DNA from 4 places in the Sphaerisporangium sp. NPDC005288 genome. Region 2 is predicted to be linked to each of the others. Evidence: riboswitches for the same ligand, from Rfam matches in the RefSeq annotation. Region 2 holds a riboswitch; each other region holds the start of a gene.
The links. A riboswitch is a leader RNA that binds a small molecule or an ion and turns the genes downstream of it on or off. The one in region 2 is predicted to bind cyclic di-AMP.
Positions count from the first base shown of each region.

Region 1: linked by a shared signal. The riboswitch ahead of ABZU32_RS39965 (hypothetical protein) and the one ahead of ABZU32_RS23625 (C40 family peptidase) in region 2 are both predicted to bind cyclic di-AMP.
Region 3: linked by a shared signal. The riboswitch ahead of ABZU32_RS24740 (NlpC/P60 family protein) and the one ahead of ABZU32_RS23625 (C40 family peptidase) in region 2 are both predicted to bind cyclic di-AMP.
Region 4: linked by a shared signal. The riboswitch ahead of ABZU32_RS21045 (CHAP domain-containing protein) and the one ahead of ABZU32_RS23625 (C40 family peptidase) in region 2 are both predicted to bind cyclic di-AMP.

Region 1 covers NZ_JBEXGT010000084.1:5,256-12,141, reverse strand. The annotation lists gene ABZU32_RS39980 (PP2C family protein-serine/threonine phosphatase) at 1-133, shown strand, start outside; gene ABZU32_RS39975 (response regulator transcription factor) at 153-758, opposite strand; gene ABZU32_RS39970 (site-2 protease family protein) at 1,005-2,312, shown strand; gene ABZU32_RS39965 (hypothetical protein) at 2,468-3,409, opposite strand; cyclic di-AMP (ydaO/yuaA leader) riboswitch at 3,444-3,582, opposite strand; gene galT (galactose-1-phosphate uridylyltransferase) at 3,714-4,787, opposite strand; gene ABZU32_RS39955 (DeoR/GlpR family DNA-binding transcription regulator) at 4,784-5,704, opposite strand; gene ABZU32_RS39950 (TIGR03086 family metal-binding protein) at 6,125-6,697, opposite strand; gene ABZU32_RS39945 (NAD(P)/FAD-dependent oxidoreductase) at 6,793-6,886, opposite strand, start outside.
Region 2 covers NZ_JBEXGT010000025.1:104,406-111,291, reverse strand. The annotation lists gene ABZU32_RS23640 (methyltransferase) at 112-999, opposite strand; gene ABZU32_RS23635 (MFS transporter) at 1,244-2,533, opposite strand; gene ABZU32_RS23630 (metalloregulator ArsR/SmtB family transcription factor) at 2,530-3,105, opposite strand; cyclic di-AMP (ydaO/yuaA leader) riboswitch at 3,606-3,764, shown strand; gene ABZU32_RS23625 (C40 family peptidase) at 3,847-4,446, shown strand; gene ABZU32_RS23620 (hypothetical protein) at 5,172-6,101, shown strand; gene ABZU32_RS23615 (M48 family metallopeptidase) at 6,132-6,886, shown strand, end outside.
Region 3 covers NZ_JBEXGT010000027.1:95,361-102,246, reverse strand. The annotation lists gene ABZU32_RS24755 (L-aspartate oxidase) at 1-617, shown strand, start outside; gene ABZU32_RS24750 (type III pantothenate kinase) at 617-1,399, shown strand; gene ABZU32_RS24745 (LuxR C-terminal-related transcriptional regulator) at 1,992-2,156, shown strand; gene ABZU32_RS24740 (NlpC/P60 family protein) at 2,247-3,203, opposite strand; cyclic di-AMP (ydaO/yuaA leader) riboswitch at 3,335-3,541, opposite strand; gene ABZU32_RS24735 (amino-acid N-acetyltransferase) at 3,912-4,457, shown strand; gene ABZU32_RS24730 (RDD family protein) at 4,573-5,934, shown strand; gene ABZU32_RS24725 (RDD family protein) at 6,104-6,829, shown strand.
Region 4 covers NZ_JBEXGT010000021.1:96,610-103,495, reverse strand. The annotation lists gene ABZU32_RS21050 (ABC transporter substrate-binding protein) at 1-1,238, opposite strand, end outside; gene ABZU32_RS21045 (CHAP domain-containing protein) at 1,800-2,507, opposite strand; cyclic di-AMP (ydaO/yuaA leader) riboswitch at 2,520-2,669, opposite strand; gene ABZU32_RS21040 (hypothetical protein) at 3,175-4,161, shown strand; gene ABZU32_RS21035 (DUF6716 putative glycosyltransferase) at 4,176-5,369, shown strand; gene ABZU32_RS21030 (endo-1,4-beta-xylanase) at 5,538-6,605, shown strand; gene ABZU32_RS21025 (polysialyltransferase family glycosyltransferase) at 6,616-6,886, opposite strand, start outside.

The DNA.
Region 1 (6,886 bases), on a different contig from region 2:
GCTCGACCGGCTGCTCGGCGAGGCCGAGCGGCTGGTGCCCTCGGGCTTCCACGACGGCGCCCGTCCCCTGGTCAACTCCATGTCGGCCGGGCACAACGACGACTGCGCACTGATCCTCATCTGGCGGCCGTAGCCCCCCGCGCCCAACGCGATCAGAGCCAGCCGGTCTCGGCGGCGATGCGCACCGCGTCGGCGCGGTTGCGGGCTCCGGTCTTGCAGATGATGCGCGACAGATGATTTCGGACCGTTCCCACAGAGAGATAGAGCTTGGCGGCGATCTCCTTGGAGGAGGCGCCCTGGGCGGCGATGCGCAGGACGTCCTGCTCGCGGGGGGTGAGAGGGTTGTCGGCCGAGGTGAGCGCCGCGATGGCGAGGTCGGAGTCGACGGCCTTGCGCCCGGAGGCGACGCGGCGGATGCCGTCGGCCAGATGCTCGGGCGCCACGTTCGTGCTCAGGAAGCCGAGCGCGTGGGCGGCGAAGGCCCGGCGCACCTGCCCGGGGTTCGGCCGCGCCGACAGCAGCAGCACCTTGCAGCGCGGCGCCTTCTGGTGCAGGCGCGCGGCGGCGGTGAGCCCGTCGACGTCGGGGAGGTCGACGTCGACCACCGCCACGTCCGGGGTGAGTTCCATGGCTGCCGGCACGATGTATTCGCCGGAGGCGACGTCGGCGATCACCATGAGATCCTTCTCGCCGTTCAGCGAGGCGACGAGGCCCCGGCGGACGAGAGGTAGGTGTTCGGCAACCAGGATGCGTATCAAGGTGCTCCCTTGGTCCTTGGGAACAGAACCGGCAAATTATGCTACGCCGACTCATATCCCACGGTGTCTACATGATTGCGTACCGTCAATGCAGTCTCCCGATTCGCTCCACCGCGCGCAAGTCACTCCTACGCTTGGTCGTTGAGTGTTGTTTTCCGGCGGCGGCCGAAGCCCTCGCGCGTTCGGTTACGCTCGGAACGGGCAATCCAAACAGAAGGCATCTTCTCCGACGTGGGGGTAGCACCTATGAGCTGGCTCGCAGTGGCCGGGTTTCTCATCTTCTTCGTCGGGTTGGCCGCGTCCATTGCCCTGCACGAGTTGGGCCATCTGGTGCCCGCGAAGTTCTTCGGCGTCAAGGTCACGCAGTACATGGTCGGTTTCGGGCCCACGATGTGGTCGCGCCGCCGCGGCGATACCGAATACGGCCTCAAGTGGATTCCGATGGGCGGCTACATCCGCATGATCGGGGCACTTCCCCCCCGGCCCAACGATGATCCGAACAAGCTTCGCAACATCTCCACCGGGCCGTGGCAGGCGCTCATCGAGAGCGCCAGGCAGGCGGCGCTGGAGGAGGTCAAGCCCGGCGACGCCGACCGCGTCCTGTACCGCAAGCCCTGGTGGCAGAAGGTCATCATCTTCATCGGCGGTCCCGCGATGAACTTCGTGCTGGCCTTCGTGCTGTTCGCCATCGTGCTGATGGGCTTCGGCATCTCGGTGCCCAAGCCCGTGGTCGCCGAGGTCTCCAAGTGCGTCGTCACCGTGGCCGAGCAGGAGAAGGGCCAGCAGTGCACCCCGGCCCACCGGTCCACGCCCGCGGCGCTCGCCGGACTCAGGGCCAAGGACAAGATCGTCTCGTTCGGCGGCAGGCCGGTGAACTCCTGGGACGACGCCAGTACGCTGATCCGCACCCATGGCGCGGGCCCGGTCGCCATCGGCATCGAGCGCGACGGCAGGCCGATGACGCTGAACGCCACGCTCATCGCGCAAGATCGCCCCTCCCTCGACGACCCGGAGAAGCTGGACAAGAACGTCGGCTTCCTCGGCGTCAGCCCCACCCTCGTCGTGGAGAAGCAGGGGCTCGGGTACGTCGTCGGCGCCATGGCCGACCTGGTCAGGCGCACCGGCTCGGCACTGCTGCAACTGCCGCAGAGGCTCGTCGGGGTCTGGCAGGCGGCCTTCGGCGGCGCCGAGCGTGACCTCAACAGCCCGCAGAGCGTCGTCGGCGCCGGGCGCCTGGGCGGCGCGATCGCCGCGGCGGCCATCCCGCTGGAGAACAAGATCGCCGGCTTCATCCAGCTCCTGGCCGGGTTCAACCTCGCGATCGGCATGTTCAACCTGATCCCGCTGATGCCGCTGGACGGCGGCCAGATCGCCGGCGGCCTGTGGGAGGGAATCAAGCGCGGTTACGCCCGGGTGCGCCGCCGCCCGATGCCGGGGCACGTGGACATCGCCAAGGCGCTGCCGCTGACGTACACGGTCGCGATCTTCCTGATCGCCATGAGCAGCCTGCTCATCTACGCCGACATCGTCAACCCCATCCGCCTGCCGGGCTGATCGGCCCCACCGGCGCCGGGCCGCGCGGCAGGCGCCCCGCAGGCACGTCGCGGTGCCACGCCCGCCGCCTGGTCACCGGGCGGCGGGTCACCGTAATACATCCTCCGGGCGAGTGTCCGGATGGAACTTTCACCGGCGGCAAGACGGCCGGACGGCTAGTACATCGAGATGTGCACGTGGTCGAAGTGGTTGGCGGTGATCCCGCCGCGGTTGGCCATCGACCGCCAGCCGGGAAAGCCCAGGTTGTAGATCCGCTGCCGGTAGATCACGTACTTCACGCCGAGCTTGCCGCCGTTCTTGATGGCCCAGGCGGCGATCTGCTCGCCCATCGCGACGCCGGCGGGCGAGGGCATCGCCCCGCCGGAGCTGAGCATGAAGTCGCACGCCCGGCCCAGCGGGTGCTCGCCACTGTTCTCGGGGCGGTAGCAGCCGACGGGGAACCGCAGCGGGAAGTGGTCCTTGACCTCGGCGCGCATCAGCCGCATCCGCGGGGTGATGTTCTCGCTCCCGGTCGGCAGCTCGGGCGCCCAACTGCCGTTGGCCTGCTTGCCCGGGGCGGTGGGCACGAGCCGGTCCAGCTTGTCCTTGATCTGGCCGATCAGTTTCTCGGCGTCCCTGCGCTGGGCGGTCACCTCGACGACGTCGTCGCGCAGGCCGTCGGTCAGCGCGGCCGCGTCGTCTGCCGCCTTCTTGCGGGCGTCACGGGCCGTGGCATATCGGCCGATCTCGGCGGACTGCTCGGCCTGGAGCTGTTGCAGCATCGCGGCGCCGCCGAAACCGGGCGACATGATCTCGCGCATCATGCCGAGACCGCTGCCCGCCTGGTAGCTGAGCTGGGCGATGTCGCCGACCTGGCCCTCGGAGGCGGTGAGCTCGGTCTCCGCGGCCTTCAGCCGCTCGCGGGCCTTCTTCTCCGCGGCCTTGGCCTTGGCGACCGCGACGCGCTTGGCGTTGTACTGGGCGATCAGCTTGTCGACCTGCTTGCCGAGGGCGGCGAGCTGTGCCTTGAGCTGTTTCTCGGTGGGTTTGGGGGCGGCGGCGCCGGCCGTGGACGGGCCGAGCACCAGGGCGGCCACCATCAGAGCGCAGGCGGCCACGGAACCGTGGCGGCCGGAAGACAGGGGCAGAGCCCGCTCCTCTCCATCTGCCGACCGGGTTAGCTGACGGGTTCGGGCCGGAGACGCCCTACCACACGTGTGGATTCACCCCAGAGGAACCGATGGGTCCCCGGCTCCCAGGCGGGGCACCTGGGATTAGGCGGACCGGCCGTTACGGCCGGTGTGTGATGGATGGTAGTGGTAGATCCGTATTTATGGCGACCCCGGAGGTGACGTCCCCCGACGTGGCGTGCGCGGGGTCACCGCCGCCGCGTCAGCGGCGGACCGTCCAGGGCGGGCGCGGTCACGGCTGCTCGCGCAGCATCCGGGCGGCCTCCTCGGGCAGCACGTCGTTGACGAACGCGCCCATCGCCGACTCCGACCCGGCCAGGTACTTCAGCTTCTGCGCCGCCCGCCGGATGCTGAACAGCTGCAGGTGCAGGTAGGCGAGGTCGCGCCCGGTGCGCACGGGCGCCTGGTGCCAGGCCGCGACGTAGGGCATGGTGACCCCGAACAGCCCGTCCAGCCGCCGCAGCAGGTCGGTGTAGAGCGGGCCGAAGGCCGCGCGCTCCTCGGCGTCCAGCTCGCGAAGGTCGGCCGCCCTGCGGTTGAGGTAGACGTGCACCTCGAACGGCCACCGCGCCGCCGCGGGGACGAACGCCGTCCAGTGCTCGTTGGAGGCGACCACGCGCGTCTCGGCCTTGCGCTCGGCGGCCAGCACGTCCGCGAACAGGTCGCCGCCCGTGCGCTCGCGGTAGCGGGCCGCCGAGGCCAGCATCTGCCGCGTGCGAGGCGTCACGTACGGATAGGCGTAGATCTGGCCGTGCGGGTGCGCCAGCGTGATGCCGATCTCGGCGCCGCGGTTCTCGAACGGGAACACCTGCTCCACGCCGTCCAGCCGCGAGAGGTGGTCGGTGCGGTCGGCGAGCGCCACCAGCACCAGATCGACCTGCTCGGGAGACAGCCGGGAGAAGGAGGAGTCGTGCCGGGAGGTGAAGCACACCACCTCGCACCGGCCGACGCCGGGCCGCACCTCGCTCAGGCCGCCCACATCCTCGTAGTGGCCCAGGTTGAAGCTGAAGGACGGGAAACGGTTCTCGAACACCGCGACGTCGTAGTCGGCGGCGGGGATCTCGGTCGCGTGGCCCGGCCGGGAGGGGCACAGAGGGCATTCGTCGGTGGGAGGCAGGAACGTGCGGCCCTGGCGGTGCCCGGCGATGGCGATCCACTCGTCCATCACCGGGTCGTACCGCAGCTCCGAGGCCGCGGGGCGCGGGGGCAGCTCGCGGGTGTCGGCGGCGCCGCGGTCGGCGTTCTCGTCGTGGTCGAAGTAGATGAGCTCTCGCCCATCGGCGAGCTGGGTGACGGTCCGCTTCACCGGGCCACCTCCTGTCCGGCGGCCGGCTGAGCCGCCTGTCCTGTCGTGTCGGCGGCCCGGGCCGCCCGTTCTGTTCCCGGAGCGCGGTTCGCGCGTCCGGACCCGCCGGCGTCGCGCGCCGGCTCGGTCGATGGCGCCGTCCCCGCGGGGTCGGCCAGCAGCAGCGTGCCGGCCTGCTCGGACAGCGCCGATCTGGCCTCCTCCGGCAGGCCGGTGTCGCTGATCACGACGTGCGCCTCGTCCAGCTTGGCGATCGTGCTGATGCCGACGGTGCCCCACTTGGTGTGGTCGGCCAGCACGACCAGCCGCTGCGCCGCCGCGACCAGTTCGCGGTCGGTCTCGGCCTCAAGGATGTTGGGGGTGGTGAAGCCCGCCCTGGGGTTCATGCCGTGCACGCCGAGCATCAGCGTGTCGACGTTGAGCGCGCGGATGGCCGCCACGGCGACCGGCCCCACCAGCGCGTCCGACGGCGTGCGCACCCCTCCGGTGAGCACGACGGTCTGGTCGGCGCGCCCGGCCCGGTGGAAGACGTCGGCGACCTGGACGGAGTTGGTGATGACCGTGAGGTGGGGGACGTCGGCCAGGTGATGGGCCAGGGTCCAGGTGGTCGTGCCGGCCGACAGCGCGACCGCGCTGCCCGGGCGCACCAGCTCGGCGGCGCGGCGGGCGATCGCCTCCTTCTCGGCCTGCTGGCGCACCGACTTGGCCGCGAAGCCCGGCTCCTCGGTGGACCCCGCGCCGGTGGCGGTGGCGCCCCCGTGCACCTTGTCCACCAGCCCGCGCTCGGCCAGCGCCTCAAGGTCGCGGCGGATCGTCATGTCCGACACCCCGAGCTCGCGCACCAGGTCGGCGACCCGTACCGCGCCGCTCCTGCGGACGCGCTCGAGGATCGCCTGCTGCCGTTGCTGAGCCAGCATCGCCTCACCTCTCCACCAAGTTCCATCAAAATACTACATAATCTGACCTGCACCTTGTTGGAACGTGAGGGGCGATGGTGGGGCGGGTGGACGGTCCCGGGTGGCGGCTCTGGGGGGCTTTCTTTGGCGTTTGGGCCTTGTACCGGTTCGGGCGCGGATGCATGGTGGGGAGCACGACCCGTACCGATGGGGAGGCCGAGATGGCGAGACGCGCGCGCAAGAGCCGGGCCCGCAAGAAGAGGAAGGCCAACCACGGCAAGCGGCCCGTCTCCCGCTGACCCTCCCCACGCCGGCCGTCACCTCGCCACCGCGTCGGCCGTGCGGGCCTGCCGGAGGTGACCCCGCGTCGTCTCCCGGCCGGGTGCCGGGGGCGGTGACGCGCGACGGGGCCGAGAGTACCGCGCTCCCTCGGCCCGCGCGTCAGCCGCCGCGCCCCCAAGCGGCCAGCAGGCGGGTCTGCGGGTCGGTGTCCTCCGGCAGCGGCGGGCGCTCGGCGATCACCCCGGCCTGCCGGTAGCCCTCCTCCGCTCCGGCGAACCACTCGGCGCACACCTCGACCAGCTCGGGGTCCAGCCGCTCGTCACCGCCGATCGCCCTGGCGAGGTCCCAGGTGTGGATGAGGGTGTCGGCGAACAGCTCGGCGATGTACTCCGCCCCGGAGACGTCGCCGAACGACAGGCGCACCGTCCGCGTCAGGACGTCGGCCGCCTCGATGGCGCGCGCCGCCGCGGCCGCCGCCACGTCGAACGCCTTGACCGGGTCGTCGCCGAGCAGGTCGCCCTCGGTCAGCTCGCCGGCCTCCGCGGCCTGCCGTCCCGCGAGCAGTTGCGGCGCCAGCAGGCTCTCGCCCACCAGATGGTCGACCATGCCGTGGACGTCCCAGCCGGCGCAGGCCGTCGGCAGCCGCCACTGATCGGCCCTGACCTGGTGAACGTGCGTGCCGAAGGCGTTTAGGGCCCTGCGATAGGCCTCGCGGATGTCCATCGTCATCATGTCCCTCCCGCGTCGTCCAACCGACGTTAACCCGGCCGCGGACCCCCCGTCAGGGGCGAGGACGGACGGGACGCCGGGGCGGCGGTCGCGGGACGTTATCGCAGAAGGCTCAGGGTGTCCTCCACCGCCCGGTGGAAGGTCGGGTAGGCGTAGATCATGCTCGTGAGCCGGTCGAGCGGCGTGCGTTCA
Region 2 (6,886 bases):
GTTCTGCGGCTCAGCGCGTCTACGGCTCAGCCCGTCTACGGCTCAGCCCGTTCTACAAGTCAGCGCGTTCTACGAGCCGGAGCGCGGTCTGTGGCCGGCGCGGGGAGCCGGTCAGGGGCGGCGGGCCGCCCAGGCGGTGCGGGTGCCCCGGACGGTCAGGTCGCCGCGATGCAGGAGGGCCCCGGGGTCGTCCTGCGCGAGGAGGCGGTCCAGGGCGTCGAGGTCGTCGGCGGGCAGCCGGCCGTCGAGGCCGCGGCGGATGTGGCTCAGGTAGGCATGCGCGTAGCGTCCGGTCTCCGGCGGCGCCGGAGTCGCCTCGATGCTGAATCGGTGCTCGGCGGCGATCTCGAAACCGGCCCGCTCCAGGTACGGACGCCAGTCCGGGTGCGCGTTCCAGCCCGCCTGCGCCATCGCCTCGTGGCAGCGCGACTCCAGGCCCGGCCGGCCGAACCCGATGTCGTCGGGCAGGAAGCGCGGCGGACCGTCCATCTCGACGACCACCAGCAGGCCGCCGGGGTTAAGCGCGGTGTGCAGGTCGGTGAGCACGCGGTGCGGGTCGGCGACCTCGTGCAAGGACGAGGACGCCCACGCGAGGTCCACTCCGCCGACCGAGGGCCAGGCGACGTCCAGGTCGGCCTGTACGACGCGCAGCCGCTGGGCCAGCCCGCGCTCGCGCGCCGTGGCCTGGAGGCGTCCGAGCATCAAGGGGGACCTGTCGACGGCGACGACCTCGGCGGTCGCGAAGCGGCGTGCGAAGGCCAGCCCGCCGGTGCCCGTCCCGGCGCCCACGTCGACGATGGTCCGGGGCGCGTCGGGGGCGTGCCGCCCGGCCCACGCGGTCACCTTCTCCAGGTAGGCGCCGAGCACCACCGCGTCCAGGTCGAGCAGGTCCGCCAGGCCGGCCTCGTCATGGTGCGCGTGGCCCTCGCCATCGTGGTCATGGCGGTCACGTTGATCTTCATGTCCAAGGTGATCATGGTGCTGAGAATGCGACATCATGGCCGGCAGGCTAGGCGCTCGCGGCGCGAATGAGCACACCCTCTTGCCGATATGGCAAGGACGCCCGCCCGCCGGTGGCCTGGCGAACGGCCGGGGCTGTGAGCCGAGGGTCCACCGGGTCGCCCGCCGCACACGGCGCCGGATCGGCCGTTCCTCGTCCCGCCGACCCGGCGCCGGGATAGGCATGCTCGAACGGGTCTGGTTCGGTGTGCGGGCTGGTCTGGTGGTGGGTGGGGTCGTGGGGTCAGGGGCGGTCGGGGGAGGCGGGGAGGTCGCGGCGGTGCCTGAGGGGGCCGGTGAGGAGGATCAGGCCGGTCAGGGCGAGCCCGGCCGTGACGACCCACATCGATGGACGGGTGCCGATGGCGCCGCCGAGCGCTCCGCCGAGGAGGGCGCCGAGCGGGATGGTGCCGTAGTTGACGAACTGCATGCTCACGGAGACCCGGCCGAGCAGGTGCCGGGGGACGTAGGTCTGGCGGAAGCCCGCCTTGATGATGTTGCCCGCCACCACGCCCGTGACCAGGACGAACCCGCCGGCCACCGCGACCGCCAGCCACGGGCCCCGGTGGGCCAGCGGAATGAGCAGGCCGAACGGCGCGCCGAGCGCCTCGAACACGATCATGGCGCGGGCGCTGCCGAGCCGCCTGGACACCCAGGTGGCGCTCGCCGCGCCCGCCAGGCCGCCGACGCTCATGACCGCCATCAGCCCGCCGACCGCGCCGGGGCCGACGCCGACGTCGCGCACCAGGAAGACGACCAGGATGGCCTGGTATCCCATGAGCCCGAGGTTGCTGGCCGCCCCGAACACCGTGAGCACCCGCAGGTAGGGGTCGCGGGCGACGAAGCGCAGGCCCTCGCCGATCTCGCGTCGAAGCGTCGTGGCCCGCCGCTCGCGCGACACCGGGGCCTCGCGGGCCCTGATGCCGAGCAGGCACAGCGCCGAGACCACGAAGCTCGCCGCGTCGGCGAGCAGCGCGGTGACCGCGCCGAACACCTGGGCGACCAGACCGGCGGCTCCCGGGCCCACCACCTCGACGGCCGACTCGCCGCCCTGGAGCTTGGCGTTGCCCTCGGGCAGGTCGGCGGGAACGACGATCGAGGGGAGGTACACCTGGTAGGAGGTCTGGAAGAACACCTTGGCGGTGCCCGTGAGCAGCGCGACGGCCAGCAGATGGCCGACGGTCAGCACGCCTTGCCACGCGGCCACCGGGATGCTGAGGAACAGCAGGAACGACACGGCGTCGCAGGTCAGCATCACGGGCCTGCGGGGCAGGCGGTCGACCCAGGCTCCGGCGGGCAGGCCGATGATCACCCAGGGCACCCACGCCGCGGCGGTGAGCAGAGCGACCTCCAGCGTGGTCGCGTGGAGCGCGGTGATCGCGACCAGAGGCAGGGCAACCGAGGTGAGAGAGCTGCCGAAGCCGCTGGTGGTCTCGCCGACCCACAGCAGCCGGAAGTCGCGGTCGCGCAGCAGCCCCCAGCGGCCCCGGGATCGGGACGCGGCGGGCGCGGCCGCCGCGGTGAGGCCGTTCACGGCCGGCCCGGGACGCCGAAGGCGAAGACGAACACCGGCTCGCGGGGCCGCCCGTCGTCGGGGATCTCCCGGGTGGCCCACCGGCTGAGGAGCTCCAGGAACTGCGCCTCGAACTCGTGCAGCTCGTCGGGGGTGAGCCGCAGCCACTTGTCGGTGGAGAAGGGGGCGTCCTGCCAGGCCGCCCGCTCGTCCTCGCTCGCGGCGTACCAGGCGCGGACCATGCTGACGTGGTGTTCGAGGTTGAGGGACGCCGCCGCGCTGGCGATGGCGGCGGTCGCGGGGTCGCCGCCGAAGTCGGACTCGCTCCAGCGCAGCTCGGCCGAGGACAGCCGCCACCAGCGCTCGCGCCGGTCGCGGGCGAGCTCGGGGGCCTCCTCGATGAGCTCGCTGCCGGCCAGGACGCGCAGGTGGTGGCTGGCGTTGGCGACGGCCTGCCCGGTGTGCTCGGCCAGCATGCTGGCGGTGCAGGGACCGTAGACCTTCAGCGCGTCCATGAGGCGCCGCCTCGTGGGATGCGACAGGGCGGCCAGCACCCGTGAGTCGGTGATCGTGCGTACGTCTTCATCGGCCATGCGCCCACTTTGACATTAGCAATGGACGTTGCGCAACAGATATTGCGTAATTCTCATTGCGGAAGCACTGTTGCTGAAGGATCGTTGCGGAACAGACGTCGTGGGTAACGGGTCTCGGGTGCGGAGCGTGACATGCGGGGGTGCGAATCCCGGTCCGCCGGGCGGGGCTAGGTGGACCGTTCCCTCTCCAAGATCCCTGAACGGGTGTGACTGATGTGACCTGTGTGACTCGCGTCAGGTGCCGTTTCGGGATATGTGAGGGGAATCACATACGGGTAACGGATGCGCTTGTTGTGCAGGGGTTTCCTGATTAAGAAGCCCCCTATTTGATCTATGTGACTTGGTCACGGCTTTGCCTCAATTTGGGGTTCTGTGTAACTTCTGGCCCGCGGCGAGCACGCCATGCCGTCGCGAACGGAGCCGGTCTTCCGACCGGCTCCACGCATGACAATCCAGCGGTCGCCGTCGCCCCAGTAAGGCGCGAGCCAGGACCCCAAAGGGGCGGTGACCTGCCGAATCCGTGCGGCAAGGAGCACGGAACCGGGGACCCAATTGATCCTGAACGCGGGATCAGGGGGTGAATCGACGCCTTGGCGTCGTAGGGCTACTTCCATGCCCGAATCCGTCAGCTAACCCGGTAGGCGTGAGTGGAAGAATCAAGGAGCGATCCTGTCCAGCACCACCCAGAACCCTCGTCTGTCGCGCATTGCCCGCTTCTCTCTCGGCGGTGTGGTGCTCACCATGACGGCCTCCGTGGGAGCCGTGGCGACGCAGGCGACGGCGGCTGACGCCGCCACGGCGGCACCGGCTCAGGGACCCTCAGAGCCGTCCGTCTACGGCCCGGCCGGGCTGATCGAGACACCGAGCATCACCGGGGCCTCCGAGCCCACCGGCACGGCCACGGTGAGCGAGGCGAGCACATCCAGCACCTCCCGCACATCCAAGAGCAAGGCCAAAGTGAGCAGGGCCGCCCGGCAGCAGTTCAAGGCGCACACGGCCGTCGCGGTGGCGAAGAAGCAGATCGGCGACCCCTACCGCTGGGGCGCCAGCGGCCCGGGGGCCTTCGACTGCTCCGGCCTGATGCTGTACGCCTGGCGCAAGGCCGGGGTGAAGCTGCCCCGCATCGCCGCCAGCCAGTTCCGCACGGTGCGGAAGAAGGTGTCCTGGAAGAACCTCAAGCAGGGTGACCTGATGTTCTTCTACGGACTCGGCCACGTCGGCATGTACGTCGGGCACGGCAAGATGATCCACTCGCCGCACACCGGCGCGCGGGTGCGCATCGACAAGCTGTCGGGCTACCGGAAGGCGTCCTTCGTCGGCGCCGTCCGCCCCGGCGTCTGACCGGCGGGACCGTCGCGGCGTCGGCGCTGCCATCCAGCAATCGGATGACCAGGTCGGATTCCGCCTGCCGCTCCAGGTTGGCGCTGGACCCCCGCTTGACCCGCGGAACCACCCCCGCCCATCCAGGGCTCCGCTGGGTCGGGTGCGCCGGTCGCCCGTGCCGATCCGCTCCCGGTTCCCACGACGGGCCGGTCCGGTTTCCGGGCCGTCCCGGGATGCCGGCCGGCGCTTCCGGACCCTGACCGGCGGTTCCGGACCCTGACCGGCGGTTCCGGAAGCTGACCGGCGGTTCCGGAAGCTGACCGGCGGTTCCGGAGGCCGATCTGCCTGCCGTTCCGGAGGCCGATCGGCGCGAGGATTCCTCCGGGAGAGCGTCTCCGAGAGGTGCCCCCGCTCCTCGAAGACGTTTCCGGGTGGTGCACATGCCCCTCGCGCCGGTCGTGAAGGCCCCGTCCGCTCCTCCCCCCTCGGAGCGGACGGGGCCTTCGCACGTCCGCGTCCCGCAAGGCCGATGTGGCCGGATAAAGCGGGCACGACCTCCGCGGGTCCGCCGCCGCGACGTCGAACCGGGTCCGCCGCCGGGAAGCCGAGACGCGTCCGCCGCCGGGACGTCGATACGGGTCCACCGTTCTTAAGTCGATACGGGTCCGCTGCCGGGACGCTGAGGTGAGTCCGCCCCTGGGACGCCGATGTGGCCGGGAAGGACGAGCAGGTAGATTTCCCGCATGCGCGTCGTGTGGCTCTGGGCCGTCCTGGCGGGGTTGCTGACCGTGCTGACGGGGCCCTCCGCCGTCGAGGACGATCTCGGACGGCGGGCGCGGACGCTGATCGGCGAGCATCCGGAGATATGGTCCGGCGCGCGGACCTTTCGCGGCGACCTCTCCCTCGTGGTCGCGGCCCCCGGTGCCCTCACCGCCCCTGGAGCCCTCACGGCTTCTGGAACCACGGTCCCGCAGGCTGCGAGAACCTCCGCGACCGGGCCCGTCCCCGGAGGCGGGGCCGCCGCCGTGGCCTCCGGAGCCGCGTTCGCCGACCTGGCGCGCCGGGCCGACCGGGCGAGCCGGCTGGTCGCCCGCGTCGTGGGCCCGGTGCGTCCGCTGATCGCCGTTCCCGCCACGACCGAGCAGGCGGCCGTGCTGGCCGCCCCAGCGCAGGTGAGCGGCCTGGCCGCGGTGGCGGGCGCCGACCGGGTGATCGTGGAGCCGCGGTCGTTCGCCCGCCTGACCGCCGCCGGCCGCGACGTCGTCCTCGCCCACGAGATCACGCACATCGCCACCGGGGCGGCGCTCGACGGGAGCACGCCCAAATGGCTGGTCGAGGGGTTCGCGGACTACGTCGGCTATCTCGACGCCGGCATCCCGGCGCGCCGGGCCGCGGCCGAACTGGCCGACGAGGTGCGCGCCGGACGGACGCCCGAACGGCTGCCCGGGCCGGAGGCGTTCGCCGCCGGCTCCGCGCGGCAGGCCCAGGCGTACGAGGAGGCCTGGCTCGCCTGCCGGTATGTCGCGGGGCGCTTCGGCGAACGCGCTCTGGTGAGCCTCTACCGTGAGTCCAGGCACGGGGACGTGCGGGCGGCGCTGTCCCGCACGCTCCGCATGAGCCTGGAGCGGTTCACCGCCGCCTGGCGCGAGTACGTCCGAGACCAGCTCGCATGACCACGGTGGCGGCGCGGCGCAGGGGAGAGCATGGAGCGAAGTGACGAGACCGGCCGCGTGGCCGGCCCGGCGGGCGACGCCGGCGCGGACGCGCACACCCGCACGGGCCCATCCGATGGTCCAGGCGCCGGCTCGGAGCGAGCGGTGAGCGGGGTGCGGGCGGCGGGGGGCGCGCTGGTGGGCCTGGGGGTGGCGCTGGCCGCCGTGGTGGCGGTGAGCACGCCGTGGCGCCCGCTGCCGGGCTCCGCGCCCGCCGTGGCGCCCGATCCCGCGCGCGACTTCACCGCGGCGCAGATCGCGCGCGCCGACGCTTTCGACGCGGCCGTGAACGTGCCGGTGTACCTGTCGCTGGCCGTGACGCTCGCCGTCGCGGGCGTGCTGGTCCTGACGCCCGTGGGCGCCTGGCTGGTGGGACGGCTCCCGGGCCCGTGGTGGGCGCGCGCCCTGCTCGGCGTCGTCGCGCTCTCGGCGGTGAGCCTGGCGATCAAGTGGCCGCTCGGCATGTGGTACGAGACGCGGCTGCGCGCGTACGGCCTGTCCACCCAGCAGTGGCCCGCGTGGTCGGCCGACCGGCTCAAGAGCTTCGCCGTCCAGACCGTGATCATCGCGATCATGGTGCTCGCGGTGGTCTGGCTGGCCCGCCGCGCCCCCCGCCGCTGGTGGGCGCCCGCCGCGGCCGGGGCGTTCCTGCTCACCGTCGCGGCGTCGTTCGTCTACCCCCTGGTCGTCGAGCCGTTGTTCAACGACTTCACGCCGCTGCCCGCCGGGCGGCTGCGCGACGATCT
Region 3 (6,886 bases), on a different contig from region 2:
GCGAGCGCGTCGCGCGCGGCGACGTGCTGATGACCGTCGTCGGACCTGTGCGCGACGTGCTCACCGCCGAGCGCACCGCGCTCAACCTGCTCACCCATCTGTCGGGCATCGCGACGCTGACCCACCGCTGGGTCGAGGCGGTGAGCGGCACCGGCACGCGGGTCCGCGACAGCCGCAAGACCCTTCCCGGCCTCAGGGCGCTGGAGAAGTACGCCGTGCGGTGCGGCGGCGGGGTCAATCATCGGATGTCCCTGTCGGACGCGGCCTTGATCAAGGACAATCACGTGGTGGCGGCCGGCGGGGTCGCCGAGGCGTTCCGCGCCGTCCGGCAGGCCTATCCGGAGCTGCCGATCGAGGTGGAGGTCGACCGCCTGGACCAGATCGAGCCGGTGCTGGCCGAGGGAGCGGAGGAGATCCTGCTGGACAACTTCACCGTGGAGGAGCTGACCCGCGCCGTGGCCCTGGTGGGCGGCAGGGCCCGGCTGGAGTCCAGCGGCGGACTCCGCCTGGAATCGGCTCGTGAGGTGGCCGAAACCGGTGTTGACTACCTTGCTGTGGGGTCGCTGACCCATTCGGCGCCCGCACTGGACATCGCTTTGGACCTTCGGGGGGCTTGATGCTGCTCACGATCGACGTCGGCAACACTCACACGGTGCTCGGCCTCTTCGAGGGCGAGGAGGTCATCGAGCACTGGCGCCTGGCCACCGACGCCAGGCGCACCGCCGACGAGATCGCGGTCGTCCTGCAGGGGCTGCTCGGTCAGAGCCCCCTGCTCAAGGACGCCGACATCGGCGGCATCGCCATCTGCTCGACGGTCCCCTCCGTGCTGAACGAGATGCGCGAGATGTGCCGGCGCTACTACGGCGACGTGACCGCCGTCATCGTGGAGCCGGGCGTGCGCACCGGGGTGCCGGTGCGCATGGACAACCCCAAGGAGGTCGGCAGCGACCGCATCGTCAACGCGCTCGCCGCCGTCACGCTGTACGGGGGGCCGTGCATCATCGTCGACTTCGGCACCGCCACCTCCTTCGACGCGGTGTCGGCCAAGGGCGAGTACGTCGGCGCGGTCACCGCCCCCGGCATCGAGATCTCGGTGGACGCCCTGGCCGCCGCGGGGGCCCAGCTCCACAAGGTCGAGCTGGTGCGCCCCCGCTCGGTGATCGCCAAGAACACCGTCGAAGCCCTGCAGGCGGGCATCATCTACGGTTTCGCCGGCCAGGTGGACGGCATCGTCGAGCGCATGGCGCCCGAGCTCGCGTCCGACCCCGACGACGTGACCGTCGTGGCCACCGGGTCGATGGCCGCGCTGGTGGTGAACGAGGCCCGTTCGATCGACGTCCACGAGCCCTGGCTGACGCTCATCGGGCTGCGCCTGATCTACAACCGCAACACCGCCTGAGCGCGCCCCGCGCGATCAAGCGGCGGGGGAGATCCATATCGGAGACGTGGAGGGGGCGCGCGCGTCGAATACGGCGCGGCGCGGTGATCCGCCACGGCAAATCGTGGGTGGCCGGAGTGTTACGCCCACGGGCGTGACCGGCGGAAGAAAGTCAGAAAGCGTACTGGTTTCGCGGGTCGAATTCGGCGTATAGCGTGTCGACCGTATATCTCCGAGCCGGGGCGCCCGCGAGGCGTCCCGTGTGGAACCGGGCCTCCACCAGCGCCGCGGTGGTCTTCCATGGCGGATCATGCGGCCCACGGCCATGATCATCGCCGATGTCCCCCCGGACCGGGAGGTGCGGGGACATGTCACGAGTAGTTCACATATGCACTGGTATGTCAATCACAAACGTCATGGGTATCGAGGTCAGTGCTTGACGACCTTTCAACGCGGCGTTTAACGTTCCTGACGGGGCGGGCCGAAGCATTCAGTATGTTGCCGAGTTCGTCGTGGGGGAGGACACCCGATGGCGTATCCGGATCTGGTTTCCCGAGGGAATGACATTCCTTCGGGATCAGACGGTGTGGGACTGAGCGACGATGATCTTCTCTTGCTCGCCGAACTGGCCAAGGGCGTGACCGTCGACAGAGTGGGACGCAGGCTCGACGTGAGCGGCCGCACCGTACGACGCCGCCTGCGCGGCATCTGCGACCGCATAGGCGTCGCCACGGCCATCGAGGCCGTGGCCTGGGCGGCGCGGCGCCGCCTCATCTGAGGTCGCACCGTCCGAGGCAGGGGTACCTCGTCCCGGCGAGGCGGCGTCACCGTACCGACGGCCGCCTCGTCCGGCGTGCGCGCCGTGGCGCTAGTCGGCGATGCGTACGCCGCCGGCGAACGGGCGGTTGCCGAGCGGGACCACCCGCACGACATCACCGGTGCGCGGTGCGTGCACCATCATGCCGCCGCCGATGTAGATGCCGACGTGGTGCAGGTCGCTGTAGAAGAAGACCAGGTCGCCGGGGCGCAGGTCCTCGCGGGAGATGTGGGTCCCCGCGGTCCACTGGTCGCCGGTGTAGTGCGGCAGGCTGATGCCGACCTTCTGGTAGGCCCACAGCACCAGGCCGGAGCAGTCGAAGGTGCTCGGCCCCGCGGCGCCCCAGACGTACGGCTTGAGCTGCTGCGTCAGCGCCCACTTGGCGGCCTGGGCGGCCTTGCCCTCGCCCGGGATCGGGATCTCGATCCTGGTGGCCCGGCCGTACCCGCCGGCCTGCGACAGCGCGCGCTTGAACAGGCTGCCCTCGGTCTTGGCGACCAGGCCGCGGATCTTGTCACGCTGGGAGGACAGGTCGGAGACGAGCTTCTTGACCTCGGCCTCGCGGGCCTTGGCACCGGCCTTGGCGCGCTCGGCGGTCGCCATCGCCTTGCCGATCTGGGCGACCTCCTCGCCCTGCTGCAGCTGCAGGGCGTAGGTCGTGGCCACGCGGTCGAGGTAGGCGTCGGGGTCGCCGGACATGGCGAGGGTCGATGCCAGCGGCGAGCCGAGACCGCCGGTCATGTAGGCGTCCTGGGCGTACATGCCGGCTCTGGCGCGCTTGGCCTCCAGGTCGGCCTCGCTCTTGGAGAGGGTCTTCTTGGCGAGTTCGGCCGAACGCTGCGCCTGCTTGAGGCGCTCCTTCTGGCCGTTGTACTGCTCGGTGAGCGACTCGATCTGGTTGTAGAGGTGCTCGACCTGGTTCTTCAGGTCGTTGAGGCTGGGCTTGGGCTCGGCCGTCGCGGACACCAGAGGCGAGCCGAAGGTCACGGCCATCAGCGCGGCGGTCACCAGCGCGATACGGCGGGGAAGGCGCGAGGACGCACCGGAGGCGCTCCCGAAGCGGGAATGGGCACCGCGTTCTCGCCCGCGGGCGTGCCTGCCCGCGCTCTTTCCAGGCGTGCGCCTAGGCTGCACCAAAAAGCTCCTCTCCTCGGACGCCTACCGGGTTAGCTGACGGGTTCGGGCCGGAGCAGCCCTACCGAGCACGTGACCATGGAGGATCGCGATGCCTCCCTCTCGGATTCACCCCAGGGGTGGCGGGTCGCCGGGGGACCTCCCCCGGACCCACCTTTGGGTCCCCGGTTTCCCGCCGTTCGGATGGGACGGGAATTAGGCGGTGCGGTCGCCGCGGAACGACGACCGACATTGACGCTGGACATTAGTCCAGTTCAGGTTCCTGCTCAACCAGAACTGCGAATTCTGTTGAGGTTCCACAACCGGCGCGTCACGGAAAGATCACGCCGGTGGACGTCCCGCACCCGTTCCGAGCTGCGGTTACCCGGCCCGCGGGCAGGGGATCGAAGAAAAGCCGCAGGTCAAAGAGCATCTCGCGCGCCACGCTCCCAGACTCCCCTGCGACGCGCACCGACCGCGCGCGCCGGATCACGCTCCGTGATGGCGACGCGAATTGGCAGGTATTTCGGACAGTCCGTTATCGGGGGGTCTCGGCACGGCGTCGAACGCCGCCCCGCCGGTGGGCGGATACGCTGACGCGTCATGAGGCAGGCCGCGCAGCGCCCGTCCGCCGAGGGCGCGCCCGCCGTCCGGCGGGCCCGCACCTCCGACGTGCGGACGATCAGGAAATTGGTCGACACCTACTCCGGCGACGGGCCGCGCCTGCTGCGCAAGGCGACCGTGACCCTGTACGAGGACGTCCAGGAGTTCTGGGTGGCCGAGCGAGACGGCATGGTCGTGGGCTGCGGCGCGCTCCACGTGCTCTGGGAGGATTTGGCGGAGATCCGCACGGTCGCCGTCGACGCCGGCTGCCGCGGCATGGGCATCGGCCACATGATCGTCGCGGCGCTCATCGACGCCGCCCGCCGGCTGGAGGTCCAGCGGGTCTTCTGCCTGACCTTCGAGGTCGAGTTCTTCGGCAGGCACGGTTTCGTCCCCATCCAGGGCACGCCCGTCTCCCCCGAGGTCTACGCCGAACTCCTGGACTCCTACGACGAGGGCGTCGCCGAGTTCCTCGACCTGGAGCACGTCAAGCCGAACACCCTGGGCAACACGCGGATGTTGTTGCATGTGAACCCGCGATCCTGACCTTGGGGGTGACGGAATGGAAAGGTGACTGTTGATCCCGCTGTCGCTACCTTGGCAACACCACGGCACGTGCGCCTGACAGAGGCCACGTGCGAAGCCGAAGTGAGGTGACACGGTGAGCACCGGACAGCCGCCGTACCCACGCGACGAGCCGGACGAGGGTCATTCGTCAACCGGCTCTCCGCAATATGGGCAGCAGAACCCCCCGGGCATCGATCCGGAGGTGACCGTCGTCCACCGTCCCCAGCCGGCCTCGGAGCACTCCGCCTACCCCCAGCAGGGCTATGGCCAGCAGGGAGCCTACGGCCAGCAGGCAGGGACGGGAGCCTACGGCCAGCCGGGCGCCTACGGCCAGCAGGGTGGAACCGGAGCCTACGGCCAGCCTTCCCACCCCCAGCAGGGGCAGGGCTACGGGCAGCAGTACGGCCAGCAGGCCCAGCAGGGCCAGCAGCAGTACGGGCAGCAGCCCCAGCAGTACGGTCAGCAGGCGTACGGCCAGCAGGGCCAGCAGGAGGCCCAGCAGGGCTACGGCCAGCAGGGCCAGTCGTCGTCCTATGGCCAGCCGCAGTACGGCCAGCAGACCGGCGGCTACGCCCAGCCGCAGGGCTACGGGCAGCAGCAGTACGGCCAGCAGGCCCAGCAGGGCCAGCAGCAGTACGGCCAGCCTGAGGCCCAGCAGGGCTACGGCCAGCAGGGCCAGTACGGCCAGCAGGACGCGCAGCAGGCGTACGGCCAGCAGGCCCAGTACGGCCAGCAGCAGTACGGGCAGCAGGGGTACGGCCAGCCGCAGTACGGGCAGCAGGCCGGCCACGACCAGCAGGGCTACGGGCAGCAGCACGCCCAGCAGGCGCCGCCGTACGGGGCGGCCTACGGCCAGCAGGGCTACGGCCAGCAGCAGTACGGCCAGCAGGGGTACGGCCCGGCCGGCTACCAGCAGGGTTACCCGGCCACCGGCACGCAGCCTCCGGGCGCCCCCGCCCCGCTGGCCGAGTGGTGGCAGCGACTGGTGGCCCGCATCATCGACATCGTCATCATCGTGATCCCGTACGTCATCCTCAACGCCGTGCTGGCCGCGCTCATCGTCACCGCGCCGAGCTTCGACCCCGCGACGGGCGCGATCAGCCCGGGCGGCGGCGTGTTCCTGGCCAGCCTGCTGACGGCGATCCTGGCCGGGCTGGTCTGGGTCGGCTACGAGTTCCTGATGACCAAGCAGCGTGGCCAGACGGTCGGCAAGATCGTCATGGGCATCAAGATCGTCCCAGTGGGCGGCGGCGTCGAGGGCGGGCTCGCCTCGGACGTCGCGATCAAGCGCGCCGGCGTCCTGTGGGGCTTCGAGTTCCTCGCGTGGGTCCCGGTCGTGGGCCTGGTCACGTGGGTGTTCTACCTGGTGAACGTCCTGTGGCAGTTCTGGGACAAGCCGCTGCAGCAATGTCTGCACGACAAGGTCGCCAAGACCGTCGTCGTGAAGATCAAGTAAGCGGCGCGCGCTCGGGGCCGGGGGTGATCCCCCGGCCTCGTTTGCTATATGCGACCGATCCGGCGCACACGTGGCGGCCGAATCGGCGAAAAGGTAACGGACATACCCCTACATGCGATAGGACCTTGCACGAACCGCAGCTTCCTTCGCAGTCGCGAAAGGTGACGAAATGACGGCAGAACCACCCCCCGGCGGTTACGATCCGCAGGGCCCGGGCCAGCCATACGGCAACCCCCAGGGTGGCGGCTATGGCGCCCCTCAGGGCGGCTATGGCGCTCCCCAGGGCGGCTACGACGCCCCCCAGGGGGGCTACGGTGCACCCCAGAGCGGGTACGGCGCACCCCAGGGCTACAACGCCCCCTACGGCGGCCCCCAGGGCGCGCCGCTTCCTCCCGGCGCTCCCGCGCCGCTGGCCGAGTGGTGGGAGAGGTGGGTCGCCCGGATCATCGACATGCTGATCTTCGGCGTCGTCTACTTCATCCTGAACCTCATCCTCTCCCCGATGTTCGCGCCCTCGACGGAGGAAATTCTCGCCAACCCCGGCGTGGCGATCGGCTCCTCCTTCGTCCCCGGCCTGGTCTCGGCGATCATCGCCTACGGCGCGTACGCCGCCTATGACTACGTGCTGCATTCCAAGGACGGGCAGACCATCGGCAAGAAGGTCATGAAGATCCGTCTCGTCGGCGTCGGCGGCGCTCCGGTGGATTCGTCGGCGTTGATGAAGCGCTCGGCTATCTACCCCGGCGTGCTGGTGCTGTACGGCATTCCCTTCCTCGGCGTCCTGTCGGGCATCTTCGTCCTCGTCCTCGGCGTGCTTATCCTCACCGACAAGCCGCTACAGCAGGGCCTGCACGACAAGCTCGCGGGCACGGTTGTGGTCAAGGCTCCCCGCTGAGATCAGCTTTATTGACGGGACGGCCGCGGCGCGGCCGTCCCGTCCGTGTTTTCCGGC
Region 4 (6,886 bases), on a different contig from region 2:
CGCTTGACCTGCGCGTGCTTCTCACCGAGGAAGATCGGCTGAAGCGACTTGATGGACGGCCCGAAGATCTTGCCGATGGGCGCGTTGTTGAAGTACTCGTTGTTCACGCTCTGGAGCTCGGGGTTGTCCTGCGCCGGGATGGTGCTGGGCAGGTTGCCGCCCTCCTTGAACGCCATGAGCTGGGCGTCGGGGCTGGTCAGGTAGCTGGCCAGCTCGGCGGCCTCCTTCGGGTGCTTGGACTGCTTGGGCACCGCGAGCCAGGAGCCGCCCCAGTTGCCGCCGCCGCCGGGCACGGTCGCGACGTCCCACTTGCCCTTGAACTTGTCACCGGCGTTGCCCGAGACCACGCCGAGCATCCAGCCGGGGCAGCCCAGGGTCGCGAACTGCGACTTGACGAAGCCGGTGTTCCAGCCGTCGGTGAAGTTCTGCAGCTTGGCGGTCAGGCCGTCCTGGCTGATCTTCGTGGCGAGGTCGAACGCGGACTTGACGGCCGGGTTCTTGTCCACGATGAGCTGCTGGTTCTTGTCGAAGTAGGTGACGTTGCCGTTCTTGGCGGCCTCCTGCGCCAGCACCACGTTGTAGATGGTGTTGATGCTGTCGACGAACTTGGCGTCCTTGACCTTGGACTGGAACTGCTGGCCGGCCTTGATGAAGTCCTCCCAGCCGCCGCTCCACAGCTTGCCGACCTCGTCGCGGTCGGTGGGAAGCCCGGCCTGCTTGAACAGGTCGGAGCGGTAGCAGATGCTCATGCCGCCGACGTCGGTGCCGAGGGCGAACAGCTTGCCCTCGGTGTTGATGCCGTTCTCCCACTTCCAGGCGGGGAAGTCGGCCTGGCGGCTCTGCAGGCCGTACTGGCCGAGGTCGGTGAAGAACTGGGGACGGGCCTTGGCCAGACCCATGCCGCCCTCGTCGATGCCGACCACGTCGCCGGCGCCGGTGCCCGACTGCAGCCACTGCAGCATCTGCGGCCAATAGACGTTCTCAAAGCTGTCGGTGAGGTTGTTGTACTTCACCTGAACGTTGGGGTGATCGCTGTTCCACTTGGCGACCGCGGCCTTGTAGCCGAAGTTGGTCCCGCCGCCGAAGGTCTGCAGCGTAAGGGTGATCTTCTCGGCCGCGGCCGAGGACGAGCCACCGGTGCTGGTGTTCCCGCCGTCCCCGCCGGAGCTGCACGCGGCGGTGATGCCGAGTGCGACCGTCATCACCGATGCGACCGCGAGTGTCTTCCCGCGGCGCATATTGTTCATCATTCCGGACCCCTCTCAGGTGGTTGCCCGATCTTTGGGAGGTGCATCGAGGGCCGGCCCCGACAGTCGGGCCCACGATGTGCTGGATCCCTCAGTCGTGATCTCGCGGGGGTGAGCCTGCGAGCGATATTTGGGAGCGCTCCCACGAAGGGTCCCCGACGGGCAATGCTGGCGTCAATATGCCGAAACCTAACTGTTACTCCTGGGGCGGTTAGCGCTGAGAAAACCGTAGAGTAGCCCCCATAAGGCCCTTTCGCAGCATTGGGAGCGCTCCCACCGCTTCGGCACAGTCGGGCGCAAATCATCCATGCGCCACGGCGCACGGGCTTCACCGGGCTCCTAGGCCACGGCGCGCGGGCTCCGCCGAGGTCCTGGGGGCGCGGCGCGCGGGCTGCGCGGCGTTCCGGCCGGCTCGCCGGAGTGATGGGAAACGAGCGCCGGCGCCGCGCGGCCGGGGGAGTGGGCCGGCCGTGCGGCGCCGGGAGGCGTCCTTCGCGGGGAGGCGGGCGGGACGCCGCGGAAAGGTGGAACGAGGGTGGCGGGCCGCCGAGGTCAGGCGGCGTAGCCGGGGTAGCCGTATCCGACGATCTGCGAGGCCGGCCTGGTGCGGATCTCGACCTTGCCGCCGTCGGTGTTGCCCTCGACCGTGCGGATGGTGCCGTCGCCGTTGTCCTTGATGACGAAGCCGACGTGCTCGATGCCGTCGATGCTCTTGTCGCCGTTGAAGGAGAAGAACACGACCGCGCCGGGCTTGGGCGTGGTGCCCCAGCGGTCCCGCGCGGCGAACCACTTGGCGTGGGCGACGGTGTAGGCGTCGGCGCCGACGGTGTCCTGCAGGCCCATCTGCGCGCCCACCCAGGAGACGAACATGTCGCACCAGGCGGCGTCGGCGTAGTCGGCGATCGTGCCACTGTCGCGCGCCACGGTCTCCCTGGCGCGCGGGGAGCTCATGTACCAGGCGTGGAACTTGGTGCCGCCGCCGCTGCCGTTCTCGCTGATGCCGACCTGCTTCTCGGCCAGTGCCAGCAACTGCTCGGCGGAGACCTGCCGGGACGGCAGCCCCACCTTCGCCGCCTCCTGCCGCGCGACGGCGACGATGCCGCTCTTGGGAGAGGCGGCGTCGGCCTGGGGAGAGGAGTCGGCGTTCGCCGCAAGGGCGGTGCCGGTGACAACCTGGGCGAGCACGAGCCCGCCGAACGCGACGGCCTTCAACTGGTTCTTCGGGGCATCCAGAAGCCGATGTACGGTCGTGACGAACATGGACAAGCTGAGACTCCTTCTTCCTGCCGCCTACCGGGTTAGCTGACGGGTTCGGACGTGAAGGTTCGTCCTACGGGCGCGTCCGTGGGCGGGCGCGCCTGATTCACCCCAAGAAGGTGGGTCCCCGGCTCCGCGTGGGCGCGGACTCGACGGAGGCGCGTGACGGTGGGAGAGGGGTCTCTCCGCAGAGGACCGGCCGCGCCGGGCGATATCGGCGGCACGGGCGGGTCGCTCAGAGAAGCGGTCTCCCGTGCCGGGATTCCTCCGAGAGTAATACATCGGACAAACCACATGCAAGTGGGACAAAGCTCTCGTCCGTTCTGGCCTTCTCATGGCAAAGCCAGGCACGCGGCCCGGCGAGAATGCGCGTCGGGCGCGGTTGACCTGCCGCGACGCGGGTAAGGTGCCGCCGATCCGGGCCCCGCGGGCGCGGACACGACTCCGGGGCCGTCCGGGCCCAGTGATACTCGGAGCCTGCGACGCCTTCTGTGTCAAGTGGGGCCCGCGTTGCCCATGTGACGCCTGGGAGCCGCTCTCATCCGACAACGGCCGGGCCGCCGTCGGCCGCCGTTCATCGTCTGTTCCCTATTACGTAGGGTCGCGGGGCTAGGTTGCATGCGTCGTGAACGTGTCAATGCCCGGCGTGGAGAGGAACGGTCGAAGCCGCGTGCGGGAGCAGGGGTCGGCCGTCGCCTGGGTGGAGTCTCCGCTCCAGTTGCTGTGCGCGGTCGAGGCGCGGCACGCGGGGTTGATCGGGCCGGGCACCCGCGTGGTGACCCGCGGCAGGCTGCCCGGCCTGCGCGTCACCCGCGCCGAGCTGGACGTGCTGGAGCTGCCGGCCGGGCTGAGCATCCAGGCCGCCGATCAGGGCATGCCCCGTCCCGGCCGCCGCGAGGCCTGGGTCCTCGGGGACGCCTTCTCCGGCAGGATGCAGCTCACCTCGCTGACGGCCTTCCCCACCCGCATGGTCATCGTCGACGACGGCCTGGCCACCATCCGCCTGCTGGAGCTGTTGACCGCGGGCCTGGCCACCCCTCTGCTGCGCGCCCGCGCCGCGGCCAAGCCGTCCCGCCTGGCCCTGGGCGTCGCCGCGGGGATCCGCCTGCGCGCCGCGGCGAGGGCCGGACGGCTCACCGTCTTCACCGCCCTGCCCGTCCCCGCCGCCCTGGCCGACGCCGTGCGCGGGCTCGGGGCCGAGCTGGTCACCCACGACTTCGCCTGGCTGCGCTCCCAGCCGGTGGTCGCCCACCCCCGGCCCCGCGAGAACACGGTGGTCCTCGGCACCTCGCTGGTGCGCAACGGGCTGATCCACCGCGACCGCTACCTGTCCTGGCTGTTCGCCCTCGAAGGGCCGCTGGCGTACTACCCGCACCGCAGGGAGGACCCCGGCGACCTGGCCGCGGTCCGTGACCACCCCGGGGTCACCGTGTACGACGCCGGGGCGCCGGTCGAGATGACCCTGCGCGACCTGCGCCCCGGCCAGCGCGTTCTCAGCCTGCCGTCCACGGCCGTCACCTCGCTGCGCGTGCTGCTCGCCGCCCGAGGGGTGCCCGTCCAGACCGTGGAGGTGCCCGACGACTGGTGGACTCCCTCCGCGTCGGTCTCCCTCCGATCGCATCTCCAGATGTTCGCGCACGAAAGGGCTTCTCCTTGAGCCGGGTTCTCGCTGTGGCCGATTCGGACTCGTATCTGAAATGGGCGGCGGGTCTTCTCGACCAGCTACCGGCCGGTTGGACATCGACGCTGGCCGTCGTGCGCACGCCGATCGTGCCGTCCCCGGCCCAGATCACCGCCGCCGTCAGCGGCACCCGCTCCGGCGCGGCCGAGCCGCCCGCCGTGGTGTCGGCGCGGGCGCTGCGCCGCATCGCCGAACGCGACCGGCCCGACGCCATCCTGCTGGCCTGCACAGGACCGGTGGTCGACGTGCTGGCCGGCGACGTGTTCGCCGGGCTCTCGCCCCGGCCGGTGCTGGTGTCGGGGCTGCCGGGCATCTCCATCCCCGCCACAGAGAAGGCCTGGCTGTACCGCGGGGCCTGCGACCTGTTCGTCGTGCACAGCGGCAGGGAGGTGGAGGAGTTCGGCCGCATCGGCAGGGAACTGGGCGCCACCGGGTCGATGGCCCTGGCCCGCCTGCCCTACCTGGACCATCGGACGGCCGGCGGCGGGACGGGCGACCGCCTGGTGTTCGCCACCCAGGCCAAGGTGCCCAAGCGGCGCGAGGACCGCGAGAGCATCCTGCTGGCCCTCGCCCGGCTGGCCGAGGCGCGTCCGGGCCTGGACGTCGTGGTCAAGCTGCGCGCCCTTGAGAACGAGCGCCAGACCCACAACGAGCGCTACCACTACGAGCGCCTGTGGCGGTCGCTGGCCGAATCCGGCGCGGTGCGTCCCGGCTCGGTGCGCTTCGCCGCAGGCGCCATGCACGAGCACCTGGCCGCCGCGGCGGGATTCGTGACGGTCAGCTCCACCGCGGCCCTGGAGGCGATCGCCGGCCGCGTCCCGCTGCTGGTCCTTTCGGACTTCGGGGTCAGCGCCGAGATGATCAACCTGGTGTTCGAGGACAGCGGGTGCCTGGGCACCCTGGAAGACCTGGCGCGCGGCGACCTGCGGCACCCGACGGCCGCCTGGTGCGACGCCAACTACTTCCACGACCCGGCCACCAGCGACTGGGTGGCCAGGCTCGGCTCCCTGATCGCCGAGGCGCGTGCGGGGCGGCTCGCCCCGGTGCGGCCGCTGCTCACCGGACCCGAGCACGCGGCCGCCCGGCGGCGGGCCCGCCTGCGGGTGGAGGTGCCGCCGAACGTGCTGCGCGCCGGTTACCGCGCGAGCCGCCGCGTGCGCCGCTACCTCAAGGCGCTGGGCTGAACACCGGACGGGATGGCGTGAAACTTTCGTGCCGCCCCGTCCGCATCAGTGGTGGCATGGGCGCTGCGACCCCCGTCCGCCCTGCGGAACATGACGCGCCACGTTGACAACTCCCGGCGTCCGGTCACAATCAGTGACGTCAACGCCCCTGGTGACGGGAGGACGGTCATGGCGGGAAATCCCGGGTCGGAGGTCGCCATGCGCCGTTCCCTCGCGCGAGCGGCGATCGCCGCCTTCGCGGTCATCGGCGCGGTGGCCTCACCACCGCTGACGGCGGCCCCGGCAGGCGCCGCGGCCGCCACGCTGGGAGGGGCGGCCGCGGCCACCGGCCGCTACTTCGGCGCCGCCGTCGGCGCCTCCCATCTCGGCGAGGCGCCCTACGCGGCCGTGCTCGACCGGGAGTTCACCTCCGTGACGCCCGAGAACGAGATGCACTGGGACGCGGTGGAACCGGTGCGCGGCCAGTTCAACTTCACGCCGGCCGACGCCATCGTCGCCCACGCCCAGAGCAAGGGAATGCGAGTGCGCGGGCACAGCCTGGTCGACTCCCCGCACACGGCCTGGACGGGCAACCTGCTGACCGCCCAGGACACCTACCAGGCGCTCACCGCCCACATCGCCGCGGTGGCCGGCCACTTCCGAGGGAAGATCCACAGCTGGGACGTGGTGAACGAGGCGTTCGCCGACTCGGGTGGCGTGCGCCCCGGCCTGTTCCAGCGACGCCTCGGCGACTCCTACATCGAGACGGCCTTCCGGGCCGCCCGCGCGGCCGACCCGGCCGCCCGGCTGTGCCTCAACGACTATGGCATCGAGGATCCGGCGGCCGCCAAGACCCGCGGCGTGCTGGCCATGGTCAAGGACTTCAAGACGCGGGGCGTGCCGATCGACTGCGTCGGGCTGGAGTCGCACTTCTCCGCGACGGCGCCGCTGCCGGCGGCCTACGCCCAGACCATCGCCCAGTTCGCCGCGCTCGGCGTGGACGTCCAGATCACCGAGCTGGACATCGAGGGCTCGGGCGCCGCCCAGGCGCAGGACTACCGCAAGGCGCTCACCGCCTGCGTGATGGTGCCGCGCTGCACCGGCGTCACCGTGTGGGGGGTGACCGACAGGTACTCCTGGCGCAGTGGCGGCACACCCCTGCTCTTCGACCGCGACTACAACAAGAAGCAGGCCTACTACGCCGCGCTGTCCGCGTTCGCCGTGTGCGGCGGCGCGCCCCGCGCCGCCGCCTGCTAGCGGCCGGCGGTCAGCGGGACAGGGCGCGGCGCAGGCGCGAGAGGGGACGGGACTTGGCCGGTTCGGGCGCGGGCAGCAGGCCGACCGAGGCCAGCCGCCGGTTCTTGAAGTAGCGGGCCTGCGGGCCGTTGGCCTCGATGTAGCGGGCCGCGGCCTCGCGCAGCGCCGGGTAGTGCTCGCTCTGCATGCAGAAGCCCACCGCCTCCACCAGCGCGCGCAGGTCGCTCCGATCGCCGGTCGGCGGCTCGGTGATCGAGCCGTCCGGCGCCAGGCGCGGCACG